4 regions of the Exiguobacterium sp. GL_137 genome follow, and region 3 is predicted to be linked to each of the others. Evidence: riboswitches for the same ligand, from Rfam matches in the RefSeq annotation. Region 3 holds a riboswitch; each other region holds the start of a gene.

Region 1 (6,029 bases), 660 kb from region 3:
TCCGGCTGCGGCTGTCGTTAAAATTGCCGCCCCTCCCATCAGCCAAGCAGTTTCCCGTTTCACCTCATCACCTCCAAAGCTTACTCTCGATTTCTGATCTCTTATTAGTCATCTACCCGATTTATTTAGAAGCCGAACGTCTTCCCCGACTTATACTTGACGCTTCGTTTTGGATTCGTTATAGTGAAAAGGTTCAAATCGGAATAATTACGTTTTAATAATTTTTGGAGGGTTTATTCATATGAAAAAATTACTTTCAGCTTTCACGGTCGCCTTTGCCAGCGCTGCTTTTCTTGCTGCCTGCGGTTCTTCCGAATCCAATCAAGATGCGACCGATCAAAAGCTTCGGGTGTATACATCGACATTCGCTACTGCGGCAATCGCCAAGGAAATTGGCGGAACAGATATCGACGTCAAGATGATTGTCCCTCCCGGTGCCGATCCGCACTCGTACGAGCCGACGTCTAAACAACTGACAGAAATCGCACAAGGCGATCTGTTCCTCTTAACCGGTACGACGCTTGAACCGTATTCGAAAAAAATCAAAGCCAGTCTGAAAGGCAACGATGTCCGTTTTGTCGAGACAAGCACAGGAATCGACTTACTCGAAGCCAACGCCACGCTTCACGAACATGAAGGACACGATGATCATGCTGACGAACACGCGGAAGAAGAACATGATCACGGCAAATACGATCCCCATGTCTGGCTCGATCCGAACAATGCCAAAATGATGGCCCAATCGATTTCGACGGCACTGGCAAAAGAAGTACCGGATAAAAAAGCGACGTTTGAAAAAAACCTGGCTGAATTTGATACGCAGGCAGATGAGCTCGATCAAAATCTGCAACAGGCTGTCGATAAGGGCTCGAAAAAAGAATTGCTCGTCACGCATGCCGCTTACGGATATTTAGCCGAACGATACGGTTTCTCGCAATTGCCGATTGCCGGCATCTCTCCGTCGGACGAGCCTTCCCAAAAGCAACTGGCCGCTCTCGTCAAAGAAGCCAAATTGCATGACTTGAAGTATATCGCTTTCGAGGAGACGGTTTCTCCTAAAGTCGCCCGCGTCATCCAACAGGAAATCGGAGCCGAAGCGATTACGATCCACAACCTGGAGTCCGTCACGAAAGAACAGCAGAATGCCTCGTATTTTGACTTGATGAATGAAAATGTGACGACGCTCAAACAAGCACTTCAGTGAAGTAGTGTTGACATGCAGTAAAAGATACGTTACGGTAGAAAACGTATTTCAGACAATCAAATGACTTCTTTTTATCGCGAGAGACGGAGGGACTGGCCCGATGATGTTTCGGCAGCGGACGATTAAATCGTACTGTGCCAAATCCAGCAAGCTGCGGCTTGAGAGATAAGAAGAGCGTCTTTTTCAGTAAAGACCTCCTTCTTTCTTGCGAAGGAGTCTTTTTTTGTACTTGTAGAAAAGGAGTGGTTTTATGAACGAGACGATTATACCGAACAAATGGGCACTTCTACCGTTACTTGTCTTTTTAGTTCTTTTTATCGGTGCCGGTATTTTTTACGATGATTTCTACAAATTCCCGATTCTGATTGCGGCTTTGATTGCCTTGATTTTTGCGGCGGTCACAACGAAAGGCAGCATCAATCAAACCGTGGAACGGATTGCAACGGGTGCCGGAAATCCGGACATCATGATCATGGTCTTTATTTTCTTACTTGCCGGTGCCTTTTCCGGAACGGCCGATGCGATTGGCGCCATCGAAGCGACCGTCAACGCGTCGCTGACATTTTTACCGCCTTCTCTTTTAATGAGTGGATTGTTTATCATCGCTGCTTTCATCTCGATGGCGATGGGGACTTCGACCGGTACGATTGCCGCACTTGCCCCGATTGCTCTCGGAATTCATGAAGCAACAGGTGTCAATGTTGCGATTGCCGCGGCAGCTGTCGTCGGCGGTGCAATGTTCGGTGATAACCTGTCATTCATTTCCGATACAACGATCGCAGCAGTCCGGACGCAAAAAACCAATATGCGCGACAAATTCAGAACCAACTTCATGATCGTCTTGCCGGCAGCAATCCTGACGGTCATCATCTTGGCTTTCGTCTCAGGTACAGGAGACGTCGTCGAAGCAAAAGCGTTTGAGTTTTATAAATTGATTCCGTATCTGTCTGTCATCGTCCTCGCCTTGTTTGGTGTCAACGTCATCCTCGTCTTAGTCGGCGGAACCGTTTTGACGGGTATCATCGGTATGATGGACGGAAGCTTCGGCTTAAGCGGCTTCGTCCTGTCGATGTCTGAAGGATTGATGGGGATGGCAGAAATTTCGATCTTGACGTTATTAATGGGCGGACTCGTCAGCCTGATCACCTTTAACGGCGGGATTGCTTATCTGAAAGAAACCCTGACGCGGAAAATCTCACAACGCCGCGGCGCGGAATTCAGTATGGCGGCACTCGTCAGTGCAACGAATCTTGCGACAGCGAACAATACGATTTCGATTCTTGTCGCCGGACCACTCGCTGCGGAAATCGCCGATACGTATGATATTGATCGGAAGAAATCCGCCAGTATCCTCGATATCTTCTCGTGCGGTATCCAAGGAATCATCCCGTACGGAGCCCAGTTGCTGATTGCAGCGGAATTAACGAAAACGGCTTCCCCGGAACTGATTCCCTATCTGTTTTATCCGTTCCTGCTTTTCGTTTGCGGATCTCTTGCCATCGTCTTCGGCTTCCCGCGTCGAAAAACAGCTGATGTGCGTAAAAAAAATGTTTCGTAAAAAATACAAGACCCGTCGCTTTTGCGATAGGTCTTGTTTTGACTTATTTTTTCTGGTCTTGGCGGTTGAGAATGAAATACGCAATCGCCGGAAGCGGGAACTGAATCAGTCCTGCGCCTCCCCAGACCCACGGATTTCGTCCTGTCTTCCGTGCACCAAGGAACAAACATGTCGCTTGTGTCCCTAACAGGGCTGCAAGGCCGGCCCAAACACCTTTTGGTACGTTTTTAACAGATCGTTTCATAAAATACACCTCGTTTCCTTTATAGATTTACCCTCCTCTTTTCGCTTTCTAACCGGCTTTTTCCTCCCTTGAGCGTTGAAACGGACGTTCTTGCTTGTTCATGCTAAACTAAACGAGCAATTCCATATTCTCGTTTCATTAAAGGAGGAGTATACACATGCAATACGCAAAACTTTCAAATGGTGTCACAATTCCACAAATCGGATTCGGTGTCTGGCAAGTCGACGAAGAGACGGAAGCACCGGCTGCCGTCGCAGAAGCCATTCGTGTCGGTTACCGTCATATTGATACGGCTGCCGTTTACAAAAACGAACGTGGTGTCGCCAAAGGAATTAAAGAAAGCGGCGTGAACCGTGAAGATCTCTTCTTAACGTCTAAAGTATGGAACGATGATATTCGTGCCGGACGCACTAAGGAAGCTTTCGCCGAGTCACTTGAACGTCTCGAGACCGATTACCTTGATCTCTATCTGATCCACTGGCCGGTTGAAGGATATATCGAAGCGTGGAAAGCGATGGTTGAGCTTTACGAAGCCGGGAAAATTAAAGCCATCGGCGTGTCGAACTTCAAAGAACATCACCTCGATACACTTGCTGAAGAAGGATTAATGACACCGATGATCAATCAGGTCGAACTTCATCCGCAACTTCCGCAACACGAACTGCATGAATATTTACAGGACCATAGCATTCAAGTTGAAGCGTGGAGCCCGCTCATGCAAGGGAAATTCCTCGAAATCAATGACTTCAAGGAAATTGCAGAAAAACACGGTAAATCTCCTTCACAAGTCGTCTTGCGCTGGCATTTGGATAACGGTATTGTCGCGCTTCCGAAATCGGTCACACCTGAACGCATTGCGGAAAACTTTGACGTCTTTGACTTCCAACTGGACGCAGATGATCTCGAGAAGATTGATCGTTTGGCAACGGATGTTCGTCTCGGACCGGATCCAGACGAAATCGACTTTTAAGCATTGACTTTACACATACAGGAAAGAGAGGCGGATGTCACATCCCCCTCTCTTTTTCTATGTCCTTATATAATGGAGTTGTACAAGGAAAGCCCTATACATAATAGACGAGAATCGTATCCTGCGCTTCTTCCGCCTGGTGAAAATAGGCGCGTAGATTCCCGAATTGTTCCCAAACCTCATCGAAATCACCTTGCCGGCCGGCCTCCTGATAAATCACTTCCAGTGCCCGTCGATCAAAATTACGCATGACCTCCGACGAAATGATGAGTAGCGGTAAGGGAAGGATGCCGACGATTGCCGCATGCTCCTCATTGACGATTAGTTCTTCCCCGACAATCGCCCGTCCCAAATTATAGTGGGTTTCCTGGTCAATGAAGATATCGATTTGGCTCATCAACTGATACAGTGGGGTCGTCTCTTCGAGTGCGAATAATTGCTCATGATCGGGTTGTGTTTCATGGATAAACAAAATCCAGTCCATGATGATGTGGGGATCATCTCCAAACGAATCCCAAACGGCATCCGCGACTCGAACATAATGTACGTTTTCCATCCTCCCCCTCCTTTCCGGTCGTTTTTTTTTAGTATTCCCATTTTCACATCGCTTTAATGACGATTATCAAAATCTCTACCAATAAAAAAAGGACCAGATGACTCTGATCCTTCTCATATTAAATGGCTTTTTCTTTCCGGTCTTCATCCTGCCACGCCTCGAGCGTTTCTTTCCCCGGAAGATTCGGAATCGAATCTTTATGGAAACGGGGATCCTGACCATTTTTACGTTGTACTAAATAATCATCGAGTGCCAGCTTCGCAATTTTGGATAAGCGGAAAATTGCATACAAGTTAACGATTGCCATCAAGCCCATGAAGATGTCCGCGAGCGCCCAGACAAGTCCCGCCGTTTGAACGAGCGAACCAAACACAACCATGCCGAGGACGATGACACGATACACCATCATGATTTTTTTATTGTCATTGATGAAACTGATATTCGATTCACCGTAATAATAATTTCCGACAATCGAACTGAAGGCAAACAAGAAAATCGCAAGCGCCATAAATGCAGTAGCCAATGGACCGACCTGAGAAGCGAGTGCCCCTTGCGCCAAATCGATTCCGGCGACCGGTGCTCCACTCGCATCCTGCGTCGCAACACCACTGACTAGAACAATCATTGCTGTCGAAGAACAGACGAGCAGTGTATCCACAAAAACCGCAAACGATTGAATCAACCCTTGTTTGACAGGATGGGACACTTCTGCCGTCGCAGCAGCATTCGGCGCTGAACCCATACCGGCTTCATTTGAGAAAAGACCACGACGAATTCCGTTTAAGACCGCTGCTCCGATTGCTCCACCGGCAAGTGTTTTGAATTCGAGTAATCCTTCCTGGAAAATCAGACCGAATACGTTCGGTAACACCTCTAAGTTCGTCACCATGATGTAGAGAGCAATCAAGATGTATCCGCCTGCCATAATCGGGACGAGGAAGGCTGACACCGTCGCAATACTCCGGACACCGCCGAAGATTACGAGTGCCGTTAACAGGACAAGTCCAACTGTAATCCACGTTTTATCTACCCCATACTGACTTTGAAGCGATAATGAAATCGTATTGGACTGGACTGAGTTGAAGACGAATCCAAACGAGATGGTAATCAAGATACTGAAAACGACGCCAAGCCAGCGTTGTCCGAGCGCTTTTTCCATGTAATATGCAGGACCGCCACGCCAAGCTTTTTCGTCACGTACTTTATAAATCTGAGCGAGCGTACTCTCGACGAATGCTGAAGCGGAACCGATTAAGGCAATCAACCACATCCAAAAGACAGCACCCGGTCCACCGAGCGCAATGGCTGTCGCGACGCCGGCGATATTGCCGGTCCCGACCCGTGCCGCTGTACTGATGGCGAAGGCTTGGAACGGCGACACACCATCTTTCCCTTTATCCGTTCCTTGGAACAACAGCCGCAACATTTCCGGAATCATCCGAAACTGGACGAACCCCATTCGAATTGTAAAATAAATTCCCAGACCAACCAACAAGA
Region 2 (6,029 bases), 500 kb from region 3:
AATCCCTAACATGTGTTCAGTCATGTGGTTCGACTCCTTTCGTCATCAGTTGTTGCGATTTCCATAAATCCTCAACTTCTTGCACATCATCGAAGTTCTGATGGAGCGAAGCAATCATTCGTTTGCGGTCGCCGGTTTCGATTGCTTCGATGTAGAGTGCATGGTTCTCGAGAATTCGGTCAAAATCTTCGATGTCGTCTTCGATTCGTTGACGCATCGACAGCAGGATGAAGCTTTCCATGACAGGTTTGAGATTCTGCCACATCATGCTGACGTATCCGTGGTCAATCGACCGGATGATTGTTTCATGGAACAGAACATCCTGATATGAAAATTCATCTGCGTCTTTGTATTTGACGGCAATCTTCATCATTTCAAGCACCTTGCTTAGCTCCCGAACCAAATCCTGACGATTCATCTTAACAATCCGCTCGAAGACGAACGTCTCGATTAAAAGACGGACATCGTAAATTTCCTGGATGTCTTGTTTGGACAGTCCGACGACAACGGCGCCCATCCGTTCCAGCCGGATGATGCGTTCTGACGCCAACACCTTCAGGGCATCCCGGACAGGAGATCGGCTGACGGAAAAATCAGCGGCTAATTTGTTTTCAGATAAGACGGTACCGCTCTCAATCTTGCCGGAAATGATCCGCATGCGCAGTTCATGGGCGACACGATCACCGGCGGAGGCTTTTGATAACCATTTAATCGGGTATAAAAGATCGGACATAAAAAACACCCTCTTTGTCGAATAAGTATACTTGTATACAAGTAGTATAAACGAGGAAAACTAAAATGCAAGCGCTTTAATTAAATTGTCATCTTTATCAAAATTACGACTTTTCGATGTGATAGGCTAGAGAACGAAAGCGTAGAACAGATCGTAAGACATCAGTCAGATGGAGGGATAAAATGAAAATTTTAGTAGTTGGTGCCGGTGCCGTCGGTGGTTATTTCGGGGCACGATTGGCGGAAAAAGGGGAAGACGTCACATTTTTAGTTCGGGAGCAGCGATTACAGGAGTTAAAAACATCAGGACTCGAAATTAACAGTCTGCATGGTGATATCCATCTTACGCCACGTTTAATTGAAGCAGGGGCAGACGAGACCTTTGATGTGATTCTCTTGTCGACAAAAGCCTATCATTTGGAACAAGTGTTGCACGATATCGCACCTTTTGTTTCGGAACATACATATATCCTACCGCTCTTAAACGGCATGGCACATTTGAAACAGTTAGTGGACCGGTTTGGAGAACAGCATGTGTTGGGTGGACTCTGCTTTATTGAATCGACGCTTGATGCACAAGGACGTATCCTTCAGACGAGTCCGTCCCACCATCTGTTATTTGGTCCATTGCCGGGAACCCGGCCAGACCGTTTGGAAGAACTGAAGCAGCACCTAGAGGGGACACTAGCGCCGATTAAATACTCGGACTCGATTACCAGCGATATGTGGAATAAGTATCTGTTCATCACGACGTTTTCCGGTGTGACGTCGCTTTTCCGTTCAGCAATCGGTCCGATTCGTTCGCAGGAAGAAGGAATGATGATGATCCGCCGCCTGGCAACGGAAGCCAAAGAAGCGATGGAACGCCAAGGTGCTGTGTTCAGTGATGGGATTGAACAGATCCAACAGCAACAGATCGCACAAATGGATGAAACGATGAAGTCGTCCTTACAACGTGACATGGAGAAAGGTAATGAAGTCGAGTCAGCTCATTTGTTCGGCACACTTCTTTCGAAAGATGAAGCGACGCAAGTGATGTTGCCGGCGATTTATGCAAATCTCGAAATTTATCGTATGTCGAGAAAAGATGTTTAACTAATTGTTATATAGGGAAAGTTTGTTAGGTTATATTGAGCCTATATTTTTCATAATCCACAATAATGTGTAATTTTCAGCTATTCGTTGACTTGCTGAATTGCATTCAACTATCCTTGAAAAGACAAGATGGTTAAAAAAGCAAAATATATTTTATATTTTTTAAATGAAAACAGAAGTGAGAGGGGAATTATTTTACATGAAACGTATTATTATCCGTGCGGGTATGACACCGTTTGAACAGTTCGACGCAGAATATTTGATGAAGCATAACTCAATCGGAGGGAACGTCGGAAACCTGATTTATCAATACAGTATTTTCCGCACCTTGATGACAGAGGGCACGACGATCACACCGGATTACTACTACTATGAAGAAGAGCGTGCAGATGAAATCAATGCGAACTTCGATTTATATGTCATTCCACTCGCTGATGCATTCCGTAAAGAATTCGTCCCGACACTTCGTAAATATACAAAATTGATTAAAAAACTAAAGATTCCGGTCGTCGTCATCGGTGTCGGTTTACGCGCACCGTTTGAAGCGAATTTAAACGACGGTTTCTCATTTGATGAAGACGTTAAAGCGTTTGTCAGCGCAGTTCTTGAGCGCTCAAGCATGCTTGGACTTCGCGGCGAAATCACATCAAAATATTTGACGCGTCTTGGTTTCCGCGAAGGAATCGATCACAAAGTCATCGGTTGCCCATCGATGTATGCGTTTGGTCGTGATTTGAAAATTCGTGAAACGAATATCACAAAAGATTCAATGATCGGTGTCAACTCGTCACGTCTTGCACCGCAAAACGTCCTTAACTTCATCACACGCGGAATGGAAGAGTACCCGAACCACTACTTCATCCCGCAATGGATGAAAGAGTTGCGTTTGACGTACACAGGAACACATCCGATTGCTGACTTATCCGTCACGAACTATCCGGTCAAGATGTCGGATCCGACTTACATGAACGACCGTGTCCGCTTCTTCTTAAACGCGCAGACATGGATCGACTTCTTGAAAGAAGCTGACTTCAGCTTCGGAGCACGTCTTCACGGTAACATCACGGCAACACTTGCCGGAACGCCAAGTATTCTGATTCCGAAAGATGCACGGATGCGCGAATTAACGGATTATCACCAATTGACACACATTTGGGCAAATGACATCACAGACAGCACACGCTTGTCGGATGTGATTGAGTCGGCTGACTTCCAGAGTCCGACACGTGTTCAAGCACGTAACTTTGATAACTTCGTGGAATTCCTGAATACAAATGATCTAGAACACATCTACAAAGAAACGAACTATCCGGAGAACGTTCCGTTTGATCGTGAAATGGCCAAAGCAGAGTTGCTTCCGGTCGTTAAACCGATCACAGGAATCAGTATCGAAGAAGCTGTTTCACGTTTTGAATCATACTTCCCAGCAGAAGAACAAAAAATCGTGGCAGCTCAAAAACGCGATAAAGCGAAAATGGCTGAAAAAGATAAGAAAATCAAATCACTTCAAGGCAAGTTGAACAGTCAAACAAAAGAAATGAAGCATCAACAAGGCACATTGAACCGGAAAGCGGTTCGCATGGCATTGAAGACAGCTGATTTGTTTGCGAAGAAATAAGCGACAGACGTCTTATACCGTTTTGGTGTAAGGCGTTTTTTTTTACATGATAAATTCTGAATTGTGTTGACAATTCAAAACAGGGTTGGTACTGTTATGAAAAATTACATTCTTATCCAGAGAGGTGGAGGGACTGGCCCTTTGAAGCCTCAGCAACAGGTCGAAAGATACTGTGCTAATTCCTGCGGGTGTTGTACCCGATCGATAAGCTTCCTTTGATTGTCGACCGACGCACCCATGCATGTGGGTGCGTTTTTTTTTAGTTTAACGAGAAAAAGAGGAGTGTGGAGGAGCAATGAAAGAAGGAACGTTTCGGCGGAAAATGGAATCCCGGCATATCGTCATGTTGTCACTCGGAGGTGTCATCGGGACCGGATTATTTTTAAGTACAGGCTATACGCTCGAGCAGGCCGGTCGGGTCGGCACGATTTTATCTTACCTGGTCGGAGCGCTGGCGGTTTATCTGGTAATGCTTTGTCTAGGGGAGCTGGCGGTACATATGCCGGAGACGGGTGCCTTTCACAGCTACGCGACGAAATATATTGGATCCGGAACAGGCTATACCGTCGCCTGGCTTTACTGGCTGACTTGGACGGTCGCGCTCGGTTCGGAATTTACGGCAGCCGGTTTATTGATGCAACGCTGGTTTCCGGATGTTCCGGTCTGGCTGTTCAGTGCTTTATTCGTCGTCATGATTTTAGGCATCAATGTCTTGACGGTCCGCTTGTTCGCGGAAGTTGAATTTTGGTTTTCTGCCGTCAAGGTGCTGACGATTTTAGTGTTCATCGTCTTAGGAACAGCAGCAATCGTCGGATTCTTGCCCCTCGCGGACGGCTCACAAGCACCGCTTCTCGCTCCGTTGACGGAGGGGGGCCTGTTTCCGAACGGAGCGTTCGCGATCTTGATGACGATGCTTGCCGTTAACTTTGCCTATTCCGGAACAGAGTTAATCGGGATTGCAGCAGGTGAGGCGGTCGATCCGAAACGGACGGTTCCTCTCGCCATTCGAACAACAGTCTTCCGGCTCGTCTTATTTTTTGTCGGGACGATCATTGTTCTTGCGATTCTGTTACCAAATGATTCAAAAGGAGTGCTTGAAAGTCCATTCGTTGCTGTGTTTGAACGGATCGGTCTTCCGTTTGCAGCAGACATCATGAACTTCGTCATCCTGACCGCGATTTTGTCAGCAGCGAACTCGGGTCTGTACGCCGCATCACGGATGCTCTGGTCTTTATCCGATCAACGGATGATTACGCCGTACTTTTCTAAATTAAATGCGAGCGGAGTGCCGATACGTGCCGTTCTCTTCAGTATGCTCGGTGGTCTGCTTGCCCTGTTCTCCAGCGTCTATGCACCGGGTTCCGTCTACATTGCGCTTGTCTCGATCTCGGGACTGGCAGTCGTCGTTGTCTGGATGAGTATCAGCGCCTCACAGTTCATGTTCCGCAAGCGCTATCTGCAAGAGGGGCATGATCTAAACGATTTGGTTTACCGGACGCCCTGGTATCCGTTTGTACCGATTCTGTCGTTTTTAATGTGTTTGGCTTCATTGATCGGAATCGCCTTTGATCCGACGCAACGGGTCGCCCTCTATTTCGGGGTTCCGTTTATCGCGGTCTGTTACATCGTTCATCATCTGACAAAAACATCATGGAAACGGAGTGTGGAAGATGTCAAAGAACAACAATCCAGTTGAACGACTGTTAAAAGAAAAACCCTATATTTTATTGGACGGAGCACTGGCGACGGAACTTGAACGCCATGGGAGAAATCTCGATGATCCGCTTTGGTCGGCCCGTGTACTGCTTGAAGAACCGGAACAGATTCACCGCGTCCATGCGGATTATTTTAAAATCGGGGCGGATTGTGCCATCACGTCCAGCTACCAAGCGAGTGTCGCCGGCTTCAGCAGCCGGGGGATTAAAGAAGAGGAAGCGATTGAACTGATGAAACAAACGGTCTATCTGGCACAGCAGGCGCGTGCGGAAACCGGACCGGCAGCGGATCACGCTTTGATTGCGGGATCGATTGGTCCTTACGGTGCCTATCTTTCGGACGGATCCGAATACATCGGTCATTACGGAGTCGACGATGCGCAACTTGAAGCTTTCCACCGTCCTCGTCTGGAAGCGTTAATCGCGGCAGGTGCGGACGTGTTGGCATTTGAGACGATTCCCTCCTTGCAGGAAGCCGAAGTGCTGTTCCGGCTGCTCGAAGAATTTCCGGATCAGTCGGCCTGGCTTGCCTTTTCCCTGCGTGACGCAACACACATCAGTGAAGGAACATCGTTGAGTGAGTGTATCAAGGCATTAGGGGAGCACCCGCAACTGGCGGCAATCGGCGCGAACTGTTTTCCGGCATCGATTGCGACAGAGTTCATCACGACATTAAAACAACTGACCGATGTACCGATTATCGTCTATCCGAATTCCGGTGAGCAGTATGATCCGGTCAGTAAGACCTGGTCCGGTGAAGCAGTGTGTACGGCTTTCGAAGACATTGCTCCGGAATGGTATGCCGCAGGTGCCCGGTTGATCGGCGGATGTTGCCGTACGACACCCGAGCAGATTGAGCGGATTCAACA
Region 3 (6,029 bases):
TCATCCAGTTGTCCGGCGACTGTGACCCGGTCGAGTTCAAGTGATGGTGCACCCGCCGGACGCGCTTCCCGTTTCGATTGGCGCAGACGCCGGCCCAGCATCTGTTCGACGACTGTTTCCTTTGTTTGTCCGGCAAGAAGCTGACGTGACACCAGCTTGCCGTCCCGCATGACAGAAATGGATTCACAAATCTCAAATAGTTCTTGCAGCCGGTGGGAAATGAAGATGACGCCCAGTTGTTCCGTCTCTGCCAGCTCACGAATGATGCGAAACAGTTGCTCCGTTTCCCGTCCGCTGAGCGGGGCGGTCGGCTCATCCAATATCAGGAACCGGCTCTCCTGGACCAAGGCGCGGGCAATCAAGACCAGTTGTTTTTCGGCCAGACGCAACTCGCTGACCCGCTGCCGGACATCAATTGATGCTTTCAGTTTCCGTAAAGCACGTTCGGCTATTTCCTCGTATCGCTGCCGTCTGATGAACCCTTTCAGCTGTCCGTTCGTCAGCACATCGAGACAAATATTTTCCGCCACGGTCAAATAACCGACCAGTGCCGTATCGACTTCCTGATAAACGATTTCAATCCCGGCCCGTTTTGCGGCAGCCGGTGAATCGATTGTCAGAGGTACACCGTCAAACCAAATCGTTCCGTCATATGAATCGTACGCCCCGGCCAACACTTTCATCAACGTGGATTTACCGGCTCCGTTCGCTCCGACAAGCGCATGGATTTCCCCGCGGCCCACGGAAAAATCAACATCGTCCAGCGCCTTGACGCCGGGGAATTCGATTGAAATTCCCTGCATCTCCAGTCGTTGTTCCTTCACCGGACGGGTCATTTCCCGTCATTCGCTTTCCGCAGTTTTTCCATCCACGGTTCATTGAACTTTTCGGACGTACTCCAGCCTTTGATGATCGTATCGAGATTGTACATCGTCGTATCGGCTTTCAGTGCTTTTTGTTCGACCAGTTTAGCGTCTAGGTCAAAAGTGTCCGGTGTGTTTTCCCCGGCCAGCTTTTTCGCCAGCAGACGCATATCCGTCTGTCCGATCAAATGCGGATCGACGGCACTCGTCGACACCCAGTTACTGCCCTTTTCACGCATCAGATTGATGTCCTGGTTCGAAACGTCGATTGAAATCAACGGAATCTCCTGACGTTTGTTATCCTTTAAGGATTTATAGGCTCCTTTGGCGACTTCATCCCAAGCACCCCAGACGGCATCGATACTTCCTTTCGGATATTTGGCGAGAATCGCGTTCATCTTCGCCGCAATATCGCCTTGGACATCCTGGAAGTTCGTTGGTCCGACTGTTTCAAGCGTTTTAATTTTTCCGTCTGCTTCGTATGTCTTGTAGATTTCCTGACGGCGGTCAAGCGGGGCAAATCCCGGACCGAACCACAGTTTGATGACCCGGACCGGCTGATCGTCTTTGACTTTCGTTACTTCATCGAGTGAAAGCTGTGCCAGTTTATGATCATCCTGGAACGTTTCCGTGATGCCTTTTAACGTCTGGTCCTTTTTCTTTGTCACTGTATCGAACGTCACGACTTTGATCCCTTTGTCGATCGCCGGTTTGATCATGTCGTAGGCATAATCCTCTTTTCCGTGCGAGATAATCAGTCCGTCATAATCCTGTTGGACGGCTTGGGCGACGAGTTCCTTGAATTTGACGTCATTGCCTTCCGAGATGAACGTGTTAACCTGAAAACCGAGCGCTTCCCCTTCCGAACGAGCTCCGTCCAAAAACTGTTTCGTATGGTCATCGGATGCCAGATTGCGGATGACGGCAATTTTGACGTCTCCCTGGACACTTTCCGGTACACCACTGATTTTTTTCGTCGGTGTCGCTTCGCTATTGGCGCAAGCAGCCAGCAAGACCGCCGGTGCAAGTACCGCAAATGCTAATTTTTTCATTTCGATCTCCCCAGTCTGTTTAACGTATTTGTTGTCCGATTGTCTGCTCGATCGTTTCGACGGACGGATGCTTGATGACTCCCAGTTCCGTAATGATTGCCGTGATCAATTCGTGCGGTGTCACGTCAAACGCCGGATTAAAGACGGCCACACCGGCCGGCGCCGTTGCTTTCCCTGCGAATTGCGTCACTTCACGGGCATCGCGTTCTTCAATCTCAATCTCGTCTCCCGACAAGCTCGTCAAATCAAAGGTCGAAAGGGGTGCCGCGACATAAAACGGAATCCCGAAAGCACGGGCCAGTAATGCCAGTTGAAACGTCCCGATTTTATTCGCGGTATCCCCGTTTCGGGTAATCCGGTCGGCACCGACGATGATGGCGGTGATGTTTTTTTCTTTGATGGTATGGGCGACCATATTATCGGTAATCAAGGTCACGTCAATACCGGCCCGTTGCAGTTCCCATGTCGTCAGACGCGCTCCCTGCAGTAACGGCCGCGTTTCCGATGCATAAACGGAGAGCAGAATTTCCTGTTCTTTCGCGAGATAAAACGGGGCGAGTGCCGTCCCGTAAGCCGCTGTCGCAATCGATCCGGCATTACAAATCGTCAGAACCCGGTCACCGGACTCAAATAATTCCAATGCGTGGATCCCGATTTGCCGGGATGTCTTGGCATCCGTTTCATACAGTTCGAGCGCCTTTTGTTCCAACCGTTTTGGTAACTCGGCAAGCGCCGTACTCGAGACAATAATTTGATTCAGCTCATCAAGCACGTTCCGCAAATTGACCGCCGTCGGCCGGGTTGCGAGCAATTGGGCCGACACCGTCAACAGTTCTTGTTTCGCTTCAGAAAGTGACCCTGTCGTCCGGCGGAATGCTTCCTGCACAAGGATGAAGCCGCCGAACAGGCTGATGGCCGGGGCACCGCGGACACGTAATTGTTTGATGGCGTCAATCGCTTGCGCCAAGTCATGGATAACCTCGTATCGTTCTTCTTCCGGGAGCCGGGTCTGATCCAAAATCGTCACCGTCCCGTTGTCATAGATGATGCTTTGGACGAATTGGCTCATCGGCTGAGTTCCTCCGTCAAATCGAAGTTCCGTAAATCGGTGAACGTCTTGCATTCGGTCCGGCGTTTGATCAATGCCACTCCAAGACGTAACGCATGACGTTTCCGCTCAAGTCGTTCCCCCGCGTCCGTGATGTTCTCGAGGTCCGCAACCGGTGCCAATCCAATCGTCCGCCGAATCAACTCACAACCGGCAAAGCCCAGTGCGTCCTGTAAAATCGTACTGAGGACATCGTCGACAAGTCCGCCCGCCGAACGGAACGGCTCTACCGCTTCGCGTTCCCATAATGCTTTGAACGTCGACGCAAAGGTCAGCCAAAACGTATCGATATCCTTCACCCGTCCATCCCGTAACTCGGCATAGTTTGGATACGCGGCAAAGCAGAGATGGGCGATGAATTGTCCGACATCAAAACCAAACGGTCCGTAAAAGGCGAACTCGGGATCGATGACTTTCGTTTCATCGGCTGAAGCAAAAATACTTCCGGTATGTAAGTCACCGTGCAATAATGCATCACCTTTTGTGATGAACAGTGTTTCCAGTTTCGCGACTTCGCGTTTCAGTTCTGCATCCTGCCATAACCGAACCGCTTCCGCTTCGAGGCCTGCTTCAATCGCATTCGTTTCCGCATCATAAAACGGGTCTGTGAAGATCAATTTTTCCGTGATATCACAGAGATCCGGATTGTAGTAGTTCCGCGCCACTTGTTTTTTCGCGACCGGTCCAAGCGCAAAATCCGACGTATAAAACAGTGTCCGCGCCAGGTACGAACCGATGTGTTCCGCGAGTAACGGATACTTTTCCCCTTCGAGCAAGCCGGTCCGGGCGATCGTCAAATGCGACAAATCCTCCATCACCGTAAACGCTTCTTCCTTGCTCGCATGGTAGACGTGCGGAACGAAAGGAACAGCGACTTTTGCGAATTCTTTTAAGGCCGATTGTTCAATCCAGGCCCGTTCGAGCGACAGCGGCCAGCTTTCCCCGACGACTTTCGCATATGGCAACGCCTGCTTTAAAATCAGCCGTTTTTCTCCTTCCTGAATCCGGAAAACGAGATTTAAATTCCCGTCCCCGATCTCTTCTGCCGTCACCGGTTCATTGCCGATTAATCCGAGTGTCCGGACCCGTTCAATCGCGTCCTGTACTGTAAATGCTTGGTATCCCATTCTGGTTTCCTCCTTGTTGATCACACGAAAAAACGCCTCTTTTCGTCAAAGAAAAGAGGCGCGGCAGAATACTCCGTCCTCTTATCTCTCAGACGAATGTCTGTTGGATGTAGCACCGTGCCGGATGGTCGGTTGCTGCGGCGTCTTCGGGCCAATTCCCTCTGCCAACTCACGATAAGAGTCATATGTAGTTGTCATGTGATTTGATGTTGATTTGAATACTACGTGCGTTGCTGGCCGTCTGTCAATTCCAATTTTTAGTGAAACGGATTCAAAAACGGAACCGTCTATAGAAGAAGTATTTTCAAAAAAATAAATTTTCAAAATATAGTTTGACAAGTGATGGATCTCATGTAAAAATTGCAATTAGATTTCACAATTTCATCCAATTCTTATCAAGAGCAGACGGAGGGACGAGCCCTACGATGTCGCAGCAACCGACCACTTGGCACGGTGCTAATTCTTGCAGCTAATACGCTGACAGATAAGAGTCCACGCGCAATTTTTCATGGTCTCTTGTCATTGACGAGGGACCATTTTTGTATTTTTCAATAAGGGAGAGACGATTCATATGGCGTACATTACCGCAACATACCAACTCGGAACGACTGATCAGTTGCCGAAACGGGCAGAGCAAATCGCGCTCGGTCTGACGGTCGGTTCATGGACCGATTTAAATCACTTGGAACAACAACAACTGGAATCCTTTAAAGGACAGGTCGTCCATACAGAAGAACATGACGGCAAAGGTTACATTACGATCCGTTATCCGGAACACAACGTCTCACGGGACTTTTCCGCTATCTTAACGACGGTCTTCGGTAAACTGTCGCTCGATGGACAAATCAAGTTAACCGACTTACAGCTTCCCTCGTCATTCACGAACGACTTTCCCGGTGCCAAATTCGGGATTGAAGGAGTCCGTCAATTGATTCAGGTCCATGACCGTCCCCTGTTGATGAGCATATTTAAAGGAGTCATCGGACGGGACCTCGTCTTTTTACGGGAACAACTCGAAGCACAGCTCGCGGGCGGCATCGATCTCGTTAAAGATGATGAGATTCTATACGACAATCCGTTGACGCCGGCACTCGACCGGGCACGGATCGGACGGGAAGTCCTCGACGCCCATTATGAACGCACCGGCAAACGGGCGCTTTATGCAATTACGTTAAGCGGTCCCGTCTTCGGCTTGAAGGAACAGGCAAAACGCCTGATTGAAGCAGGTGCCACGGCCTTCCTGCTCAACACGTTTACATACGGACTCGATGTCCTGCGCGAGTTGGCTGCCGATGCGGACATTTCCGTCCCGATTTTTAATCACCCGGCCTTAAGCGGTGCCTTGATCGCAAGTCCTGAATACGGTATTTCGGCTCCTGTTCTGCTTGGAACGTTACCCCGACTGGCCGGTGCTGACTTGACATTGTTCCCGTCTCCCTATGGTAACGTTGCACTCGCCAAAGATTTGGCCCGCGGGATCGCCGTTGAAGCGACGCGAATCGGAGAAACGAAGACGATTCTGCCGGTTCCGTCCGCCGGCATCCATCCCGGCCTCGTCGCTCAGCTCGTCCGTGATTTCGGTACCGATTCGGTCATCAATGCCGGAGGCGGCGTTCACGGTCATCCGCAAGGGGCAGCGGCCGGTGTCCTTGCATTTCGTCAGGCGCTCGACGCCGCACTGACCGGAGAATCGCTGACAAGTGCCGCAACGCGGCAGGAAGAATTACGGGTCGCCCTTGACGCCTGGGGGATCACGAAATGACGACTCGGATTTTATGTGACTTCGACGGCACGGTGACGGAACACGACAACATCATCGCCTTGATGAAAGAGTTTGCCCCGCAAGAAGCATTTGAACCATTAAAAAAAGGTGTGCTCG
Region 4 (6,029 bases), 940 kb from region 3:
TTTTTTCGAGTGCCAGTGCATCCAGTAAATCAAACTTCGCGGCTAACGCAAAGTTTCCCGGAACGGCAGAAATATCGACACTGTCAATGGCACGCGGCAGTTGGGCAGCTTCGAGCGGTTTGATGACCAGTTTCTTCGGATTTTTGACGATATCTTTTTCGGAGACTGTCAACGGATCCACGTCGGCTTTCAGTTCAATCCAACCTTGGTCAGCGAGCAGGTTCAGTGCCCGGGCCTGGTTCGTTGGATCGTTTGGTGTCGCGACTTCAGCTCCCGTCTTGACGTCATCCAGCGATTTATAGGATTTGCTGTATAAACCCATCGGCGCCGTTGGGACAGTAATCAGTCCTTTAAGGTCGAGGTTCTTTTCCTTCGCAAATGTCTTCAGGTAGATCGAGTGTTGGAACAAGTTGGCGTCGATGTCGCCACTGCCAAGTGCGATGTTCGGTTGAATATAATCCCCGAACTCGACGATTTCGACGTCGTAGCCTTTCTTTTCAAGCCCGGGTTGGATCGCTTCTTTGACCATGTCGCTGTAAGGTCCGCTCGTTGCCCCGATCTTGATCGATTTGTTGTCTTCTTTGGCGCTGCTGTCGCCGCAACCGGCAAGAATACCGGCTCCGAGTAGTCCTGTTGCTAAAAAGGCATAACGTTTTTTCATATTCATTCTCTCCCTTACGATTCTCTATTTTTGGTTAACGCTTATCAGCACGACGGGCCAAAACATTGCCGAGCCCTTGAATACTTTGAACAATGATAACGAGGACGACGATCGTCACAATCATGACGACATTGTCGTACCGGTAATAGCCGAAGCGGATGGCCAGGTCACCGACGCCGCCACCACCGACGATACCGGCCATGGCGGAAAATCCGATCAGACTGATGGTCGTCAAAGTGACGGCTTGAATGATGCCGGGAAGGGCTTCCGGTAAGAGTGCACTGATGATGATCCGAAACGGTGTCGCACCACAGGCTTCTGCTGCTTCGATTAATCCCGGTGGAATCTCACGGAGCGATGTCTCGACCAGTCGGGCGAGAAACGGAATGGCGGCGACACTCAGGCTGACGGAAGCAGCAGTCGGTCCAATTGTATTATCGAGTAACAGTTGTGTCAGCGGAATCAACGCGACGAGCAGGATGATGAACGGTAACGAACGGACGATATTAACGAAAAAGTCCAAGATGCTGCGAACGACGACGTTTTGGAAAAATAGTCCCCGGTCCGTGATGAACAGTAAGATCCCGAGTGGAATCCCGATGATGAGGGCGAAGCCGAGTGAGATTCCGACCATCAAAGCCGTTTCCGCTAACGCTTTCGCAAGATCCGGTAACATGGTTTCAATCCGTTCAAGCCACATCCTGGATCACCTCAAGCGTGTGAAGTTGTTCTTCGAGCCACGTCAAGGAGCGGTTCACGTGAAGGGTCGGACCGGTCAAACTGACAATCAGCACTCCGAAAGCGACGTTCTGGATATAGTCGACCTTACCGTGGAGGATGCTGACGGAAATATCAAACTGTTTAATTGCTTCCGATAACGTACTTTCACCGGTCTTTTCACCTGTGAATTGCAGGCGGATAATTTTTCCCGGTGTCGTTCGCAAGATCCGTTCCGGTAACTCGATCTGGAGTGCCGTATCGACATAATGTTTCGTGACATCATGTGCCGGCTGACTGAACAGGTCGTATGTACGGGCGACTTCAACGACTTCACCTTGCGCCATGACGGCAACCCGGTGACAAATCTGTTTGACGACATCGATTTCATGGGTAATGAGAATGATCGTCAGGCCAAGCCGTTCATTCAAGTCTTTCAGCAGTTCGAGAATTTGCAGCGTCGTGACCGGATCAAGAGCGGACGTCGCTTCGTCACATAACAGGACACTCGGATTATTCGCAAGGGCGCGGGCAATCCCGACCCGTTGCTTTTGACCGCCGCTGAGCTGACTCGGGAAATTCGTCTCGAAGCCTTCGAGTCCGACCAGGGAGACGAGCTCTTTGATCCGTTGCGGGAAGTCAGTCCGTTTGACGCCGGCAGCCTTTAAGGCGAAGGCGATATTATCGGCGACGTTCCGGGATTGAATCAATTGGAAGTGTTGAAAGATCATCCCGATGTTCAAACGCAGTTCACGTAAGCTGCCTTTGGAGAGGCCGGACAGATTAGTGCCCGATACTTTAACCGTTCCTTGTGTCGGTGTCTCCAGTCCGTTGATCAGACGGAGCAGGGTGCTTTTTCCGGCACCGGATTCACCGATGATGCCAAAGATTTCACCTTGCTGAATCGTTAAATTGACGTCACGTAAGGCAAAAATGGGTGTCCGGTCACGAACGAACCGTTTAGTGATCCCTTTAAATTCAATCATCTGTCGTTTCCTCCCTATACAAAAAAATCGCCTTTTTCCAGTTAAGAGCAACCAGAAAAAAGCGACGAAGTGTAAGATTTCGTAACTTATCTCTCAGAATGAAACATTCTGTAGGATGTGGCACCGTTCCTTAAAGGTGGTTGCCGGACGTCGTTGGGCCTAATCCCTCGGTCGCTCTCGATAAGTAGATATGCTGTTGGGACTTACTGTAACGGAAATCATTCCCATTTGTCAAACGTTTTTTCAGAATTATTCCGCAACGGTCTGGCGAAACAGATTCAATTGACCAATCCGTTCAGCTGCTTCGACGAGTCGTTCGGCGTCAGCAATCAGGCTGATCCGGACGTAACCTTCCCCGTATTCGCCGAAGAAATGTCCCGGTGTAACGGCGACATGCGCTTCGTCGAGCAGGTGATCGGTAAAGCTTTGGGACGTGTAGCCGGACGGGACCGGCAACCAGACGAAGAACGAACCGCCCGGGATCGGTCCGTCCCAACTGATTTCCTGTAACTTGCCGAACAAGGCATCACGCCGCGCTTCATACAGAGCGCTCAGTTCGCGGACACACGTCTGATCGCTTGAAAGAGCGACGGTTGCTGCCTGTTGAATCGGTGTGAAAGCACTGACGTATAAGTGTTCCTGGTACGTCTCGATACTTGCGATGACGGACGGATTCCCGATGGCGAAGGCGATTCGGAAACCGGACATGTTAAAACGTTTCGATAATGAAAACAGTTCGATTCCGACGTCTTTTGCGCCTTCCGTCTGGAGGAAACTGCGGGTCGGACCGTCGAAGCTGATTCCGCCGTAGGCGAGGTCGTGGACGACGCAAATGTCGTTCGCATCAGCGAAGGAAACCGTTTGCTCGAAGGCTTCCGCTGTTGCCGTCGCCCCGGTCGGATTGCTCGGGTAGTTGAGGAACAACATCCGGGCCCGTTCGACATCTGTCGTATCAAGTAACGTGTAGTCAGGTAAAAAAGCATTTTCCGCAAGGAGCGGCAATGTGATCGGGTAAGCTCCGGCAAGGGCGGCGCCGGATAAGTAATCCGGGTATCCGGGATCAGGAACAATGACACCTTCACCGGGATTGACGATCGTTTGCGGTAAAGCGACGATACCGGCTTTGCTGCCGAGCAAAATGGCGACTTCAGAGGCCGGATCGATGTTTACGCCAAACTCTGACTGATAAAAATCCGCGACAGCCTGTTTGAGGAAATCGTGTCCGCGAAATGGCGGGTACTGGAGGTTTGAAGCGTCATTGATTGCTTCTTTCAAGGCATCCAGAATATGTACGGGTGTCGTCTGATCCGGTGTTCCCTGACCAAGCGTGATGACGTCATGACCAGCAGCCTTGACGGCACCGATCCGCTGGGCGAGCTCGGCGAAGACCGGAGCGGGTAACCGATCAATCGCAATCGATGGGGCGAAATGTTTCATCTGTCTTCCTCCTTGTTGGGTATTGTCGTCAAGGATAACGAATTTTCAGAAAAAAGAAAAGAGTTTTTTAATAATTGCTGATAATTGGGAAAAAGAACCGATGGCTTTCGTGTTTTTGATACACTGAACTAGAATACGATTGAATCACAAAGGAGCTGATGGGATGAATCGGGCCTGGTGGAAAGAAGCCGTTGTCTATCAAGTGTATTGGCGCAGTTTTAAAGATTCGAACGGAGACGGGATGGGCGATTTACGCGGAGTAATTGAAAAACTCGATTACATCGCTTCCCTTGGTGTCGATGTCATCTGGTTAAATCCCTGTTATACATCACCGGATGTCGATAACGGATACGACATTTCGGATTATTACTCGATTATGCCGAAGGCGGGAACGATGTCGGATCTGGAAGAACTGATTGCGTCCGCCCATGAACGGGGACTGAAACTGATTCTTGATTTGGTCGTCAATCATACGAGTGATCAACACACGTGGTTTAAAGAATCCCGCAGCAGTCGGACAAACGAGAAAGCCGATTGGTACATTTGGCGGGACGGGGTCAAAGGAACACCGCCGAACAATTGGCGGTCGTATTTTGCGCCGAGCCCTTGGACGTGGGATGAGACACGCCAGCAGTATTACTTCCATTCCTTTGCATCGGAGCAACCGGACTTGAACTGGGAACATCCTGCAGTCCGGCAGGCTGTGTATACGATGATGCGGTGGTGGGCCGAGAAAGGAATCGACGGCTTCAGGATGGATGTCATCAACCTGATCAAGAAACGGGCGACGTATGATGATGTCGCAGATCCTCTGAATTTATCCTACTTAGGGAACCAGCCGGGCATTCATGAATTCTTGCAGGAGATGCACCAGGAAGTACTGGCGGGAACCGATCTCTTTACCGTCGGTGAGATTCCGTTCGTCGGCCCGGAAGACGGGTTACTGTATGTCGGTGAGGAACGGAATGAGTTGCGGACGCTGTTTCACTTCGAAGTCGCGGATGACATGGAGACGATGGATTTACCGCGCTTCAAACAAATCCAGAAGCGCTGGTACGAAGCGCTTTATCCGAGCGGAGTCGCGTCACAGTTTTTGAATAACCATGACCACACCCGTCAGGTGACCCGGTTCGGAAGCGAACGGTATCGTGTCGAAAGTGCCAAGCTACTGGGCTTGATGCTGCACACGTTACCGGGCATCCCGTACATTTATCAGGGTGAAGAAATCGGCATGACCGGCATTCGTTTTTCTGATCCCGAGTCTTATCAGGACGTCGCATTTCGGAATCAATACGCCGAACGGATTGCCGCCGGCGAATCACCCGGAACCGTCCTGTCCTCGATGCAGTTGCGGGCGCGAGATAATTCACGGACACCGATGCAGTGGAATACCGGCAAAGCAGCCGGATTCACCGCAGCGACGCCATGGATGACGGTCAATCCGAACTACCGTGACATCAACGTCGAAACAGCGGAACAGGATCCGCATTCCGTGCTGGTGTTTTACCGGCAACTGATTGATTTACGGAAGACTCATCCGGTCATGGTTTACGGAGGTTATCGTGATCTGGCGATTCAGGATCCGTACCTGTATGTCTATGAACGGGTCCTGGGCGGAGTGGTTTGGCGGATCGTCTTGAACGTCCATGATGAACCGGTGACGACGACGTTTGGTTTACCGGAAGAACAGTTGATTCTGACGAATTATGAGACCGCGGACATCAATCGATTGGCACCGTACGAAGCCCGATTGTACCAATATGAGATGCCTTAACTGGCGGCGACGGTCAACAGAAAAAATCCGGACATCTTCTACTCTTCATTTCTAAATGAGGAGCAGGAAATGTCCGGATTTTTTTGAACCAGCTGATTTTTTTACGTATAACCGTTGCGCTTTTTCGAGGATAAGAGCTGTTCGAACCGGTCGACTGCCTGGCGCATATCGAAGCTTGGTGCGACGACGAGCGGTCCGTGACCGACTGCCAGGACGTCCGGTGTCAATTCCGTCAACTGATGTGCCGATTGGAGGGCGACTTCCTTATCCCAGGTCGCAAGTGACGGGAAGGGGAACTGCCAACGCGTGTCCCCCGAAACCGCCAGACCACCCTGAGTTTGGAAAGCGTCACCGGCAATCAACGTCCGACTGCCTTCATGCCAAAGGGAGATGGAACCCGGTGTGTGTCCCGGAGAAGCAATGACACTTAAACTGCCGATCTGTTGACCGCTTT

What was found. A riboswitch is a leader RNA that binds a small molecule or an ion and turns the genes downstream of it on or off. The one in region 3 is predicted to bind S-adenosylmethionine.
Region 1: it holds a riboswitch for S-adenosylmethionine, as region 3 does, so the genes downstream of both, AC3IRK_RS14595 (Na+/H+ antiporter NhaC family protein) here and AC3IRK_RS02350 (2,3-diketo-5-methylthiopentyl-1-phosphate enolase) in region 3, are expected to answer to the same signal.
Region 2: it holds a riboswitch for S-adenosylmethionine, as region 3 does, so the genes downstream of both, AC3IRK_RS15415 (amino acid permease) here and AC3IRK_RS02350 (2,3-diketo-5-methylthiopentyl-1-phosphate enolase) in region 3, are expected to answer to the same signal.
Region 4: it holds a riboswitch for S-adenosylmethionine, as region 3 does, so the genes downstream of both, AC3IRK_RS13195 (methionine ABC transporter ATP-binding protein) here and AC3IRK_RS02350 (2,3-diketo-5-methylthiopentyl-1-phosphate enolase) in region 3, are expected to answer to the same signal.

The regions. Positions count from the first base shown of each region.
Region 1 covers NZ_CM174406.1:2,798,764-2,804,792, forward strand. The annotation lists gene AC3IRK_RS14585 (alpha/beta hydrolase fold domain-containing protein) at 1-63, opposite strand, end outside; gene AC3IRK_RS14590 (metal ABC transporter solute-binding protein, Zn/Mn family) at 242-1,204, shown strand; SAM riboswitch class I at 1,273-1,376, shown strand; gene AC3IRK_RS14595 (Na+/H+ antiporter NhaC family protein) at 1,455-2,762, shown strand; gene AC3IRK_RS14600 (hypothetical protein) at 2,806-3,006, opposite strand; gene AC3IRK_RS14605 (aldo/keto reductase) at 3,164-3,976, shown strand; gene AC3IRK_RS14610 (hypothetical protein) at 4,071-4,532, opposite strand; gene AC3IRK_RS14615 (alanine/glycine:cation symporter family protein) at 4,651-6,029, opposite strand, start outside.
Region 2 covers NZ_CM174406.1:2,964,226-2,970,254, reverse strand. The annotation lists gene gntK (gluconokinase) at 1-24, opposite strand, end outside; gene AC3IRK_RS15430 (GntR family transcriptional regulator) at 17-733, opposite strand; gene AC3IRK_RS15425 (ketopantoate reductase family protein) at 916-1,827, shown strand; gene AC3IRK_RS15420 (polysaccharide pyruvyl transferase family protein) at 2,027-3,445, shown strand; SAM riboswitch class I at 3,555-3,656, shown strand; gene AC3IRK_RS15415 (amino acid permease) at 3,741-5,141, shown strand; gene mmuM (homocysteine S-methyltransferase) at 5,116-6,029, shown strand, end outside.
Region 3 covers NZ_CM174406.1:430,661-436,689, reverse strand. The annotation lists gene AC3IRK_RS02370 (sugar ABC transporter ATP-binding protein) at 1-836, opposite strand, end outside; gene AC3IRK_RS02365 (sugar ABC transporter substrate-binding protein) at 833-1,915, opposite strand; gene mtnA (S-methyl-5-thioribose-1-phosphate isomerase) at 1,935-2,984, opposite strand; gene mtnK (S-methyl-5-thioribose kinase) at 2,981-4,150, opposite strand; SAM riboswitch class I at 4,229-4,331, opposite strand; SAM riboswitch class I at 4,540-4,641, shown strand; gene AC3IRK_RS02350 (2,3-diketo-5-methylthiopentyl-1-phosphate enolase) at 4,722-5,912, shown strand; gene AC3IRK_RS02345 (2-hydroxy-3-keto-5-methylthiopentenyl-1-phosphate phosphatase) at 5,909-6,029, shown strand, end outside.
Region 4 covers NZ_CM174406.1:2,519,766-2,525,794, reverse strand. The annotation lists gene AC3IRK_RS13205 (MetQ/NlpA family ABC transporter substrate-binding protein) at 1-661, opposite strand, end outside; gene AC3IRK_RS13200 (methionine ABC transporter permease) at 696-1,361, opposite strand; gene AC3IRK_RS13195 (methionine ABC transporter ATP-binding protein) at 1,351-2,364, opposite strand; SAM riboswitch class I at 2,448-2,551, opposite strand; gene AC3IRK_RS13190 (aminotransferase class I/II-fold pyridoxal phosphate-dependent enzyme) at 2,614-3,801, opposite strand; gene AC3IRK_RS13185 (alpha-glucosidase) at 3,965-5,575, shown strand; gene AC3IRK_RS13180 (MBL fold metallo-hydrolase) at 5,677-6,029, opposite strand, start outside.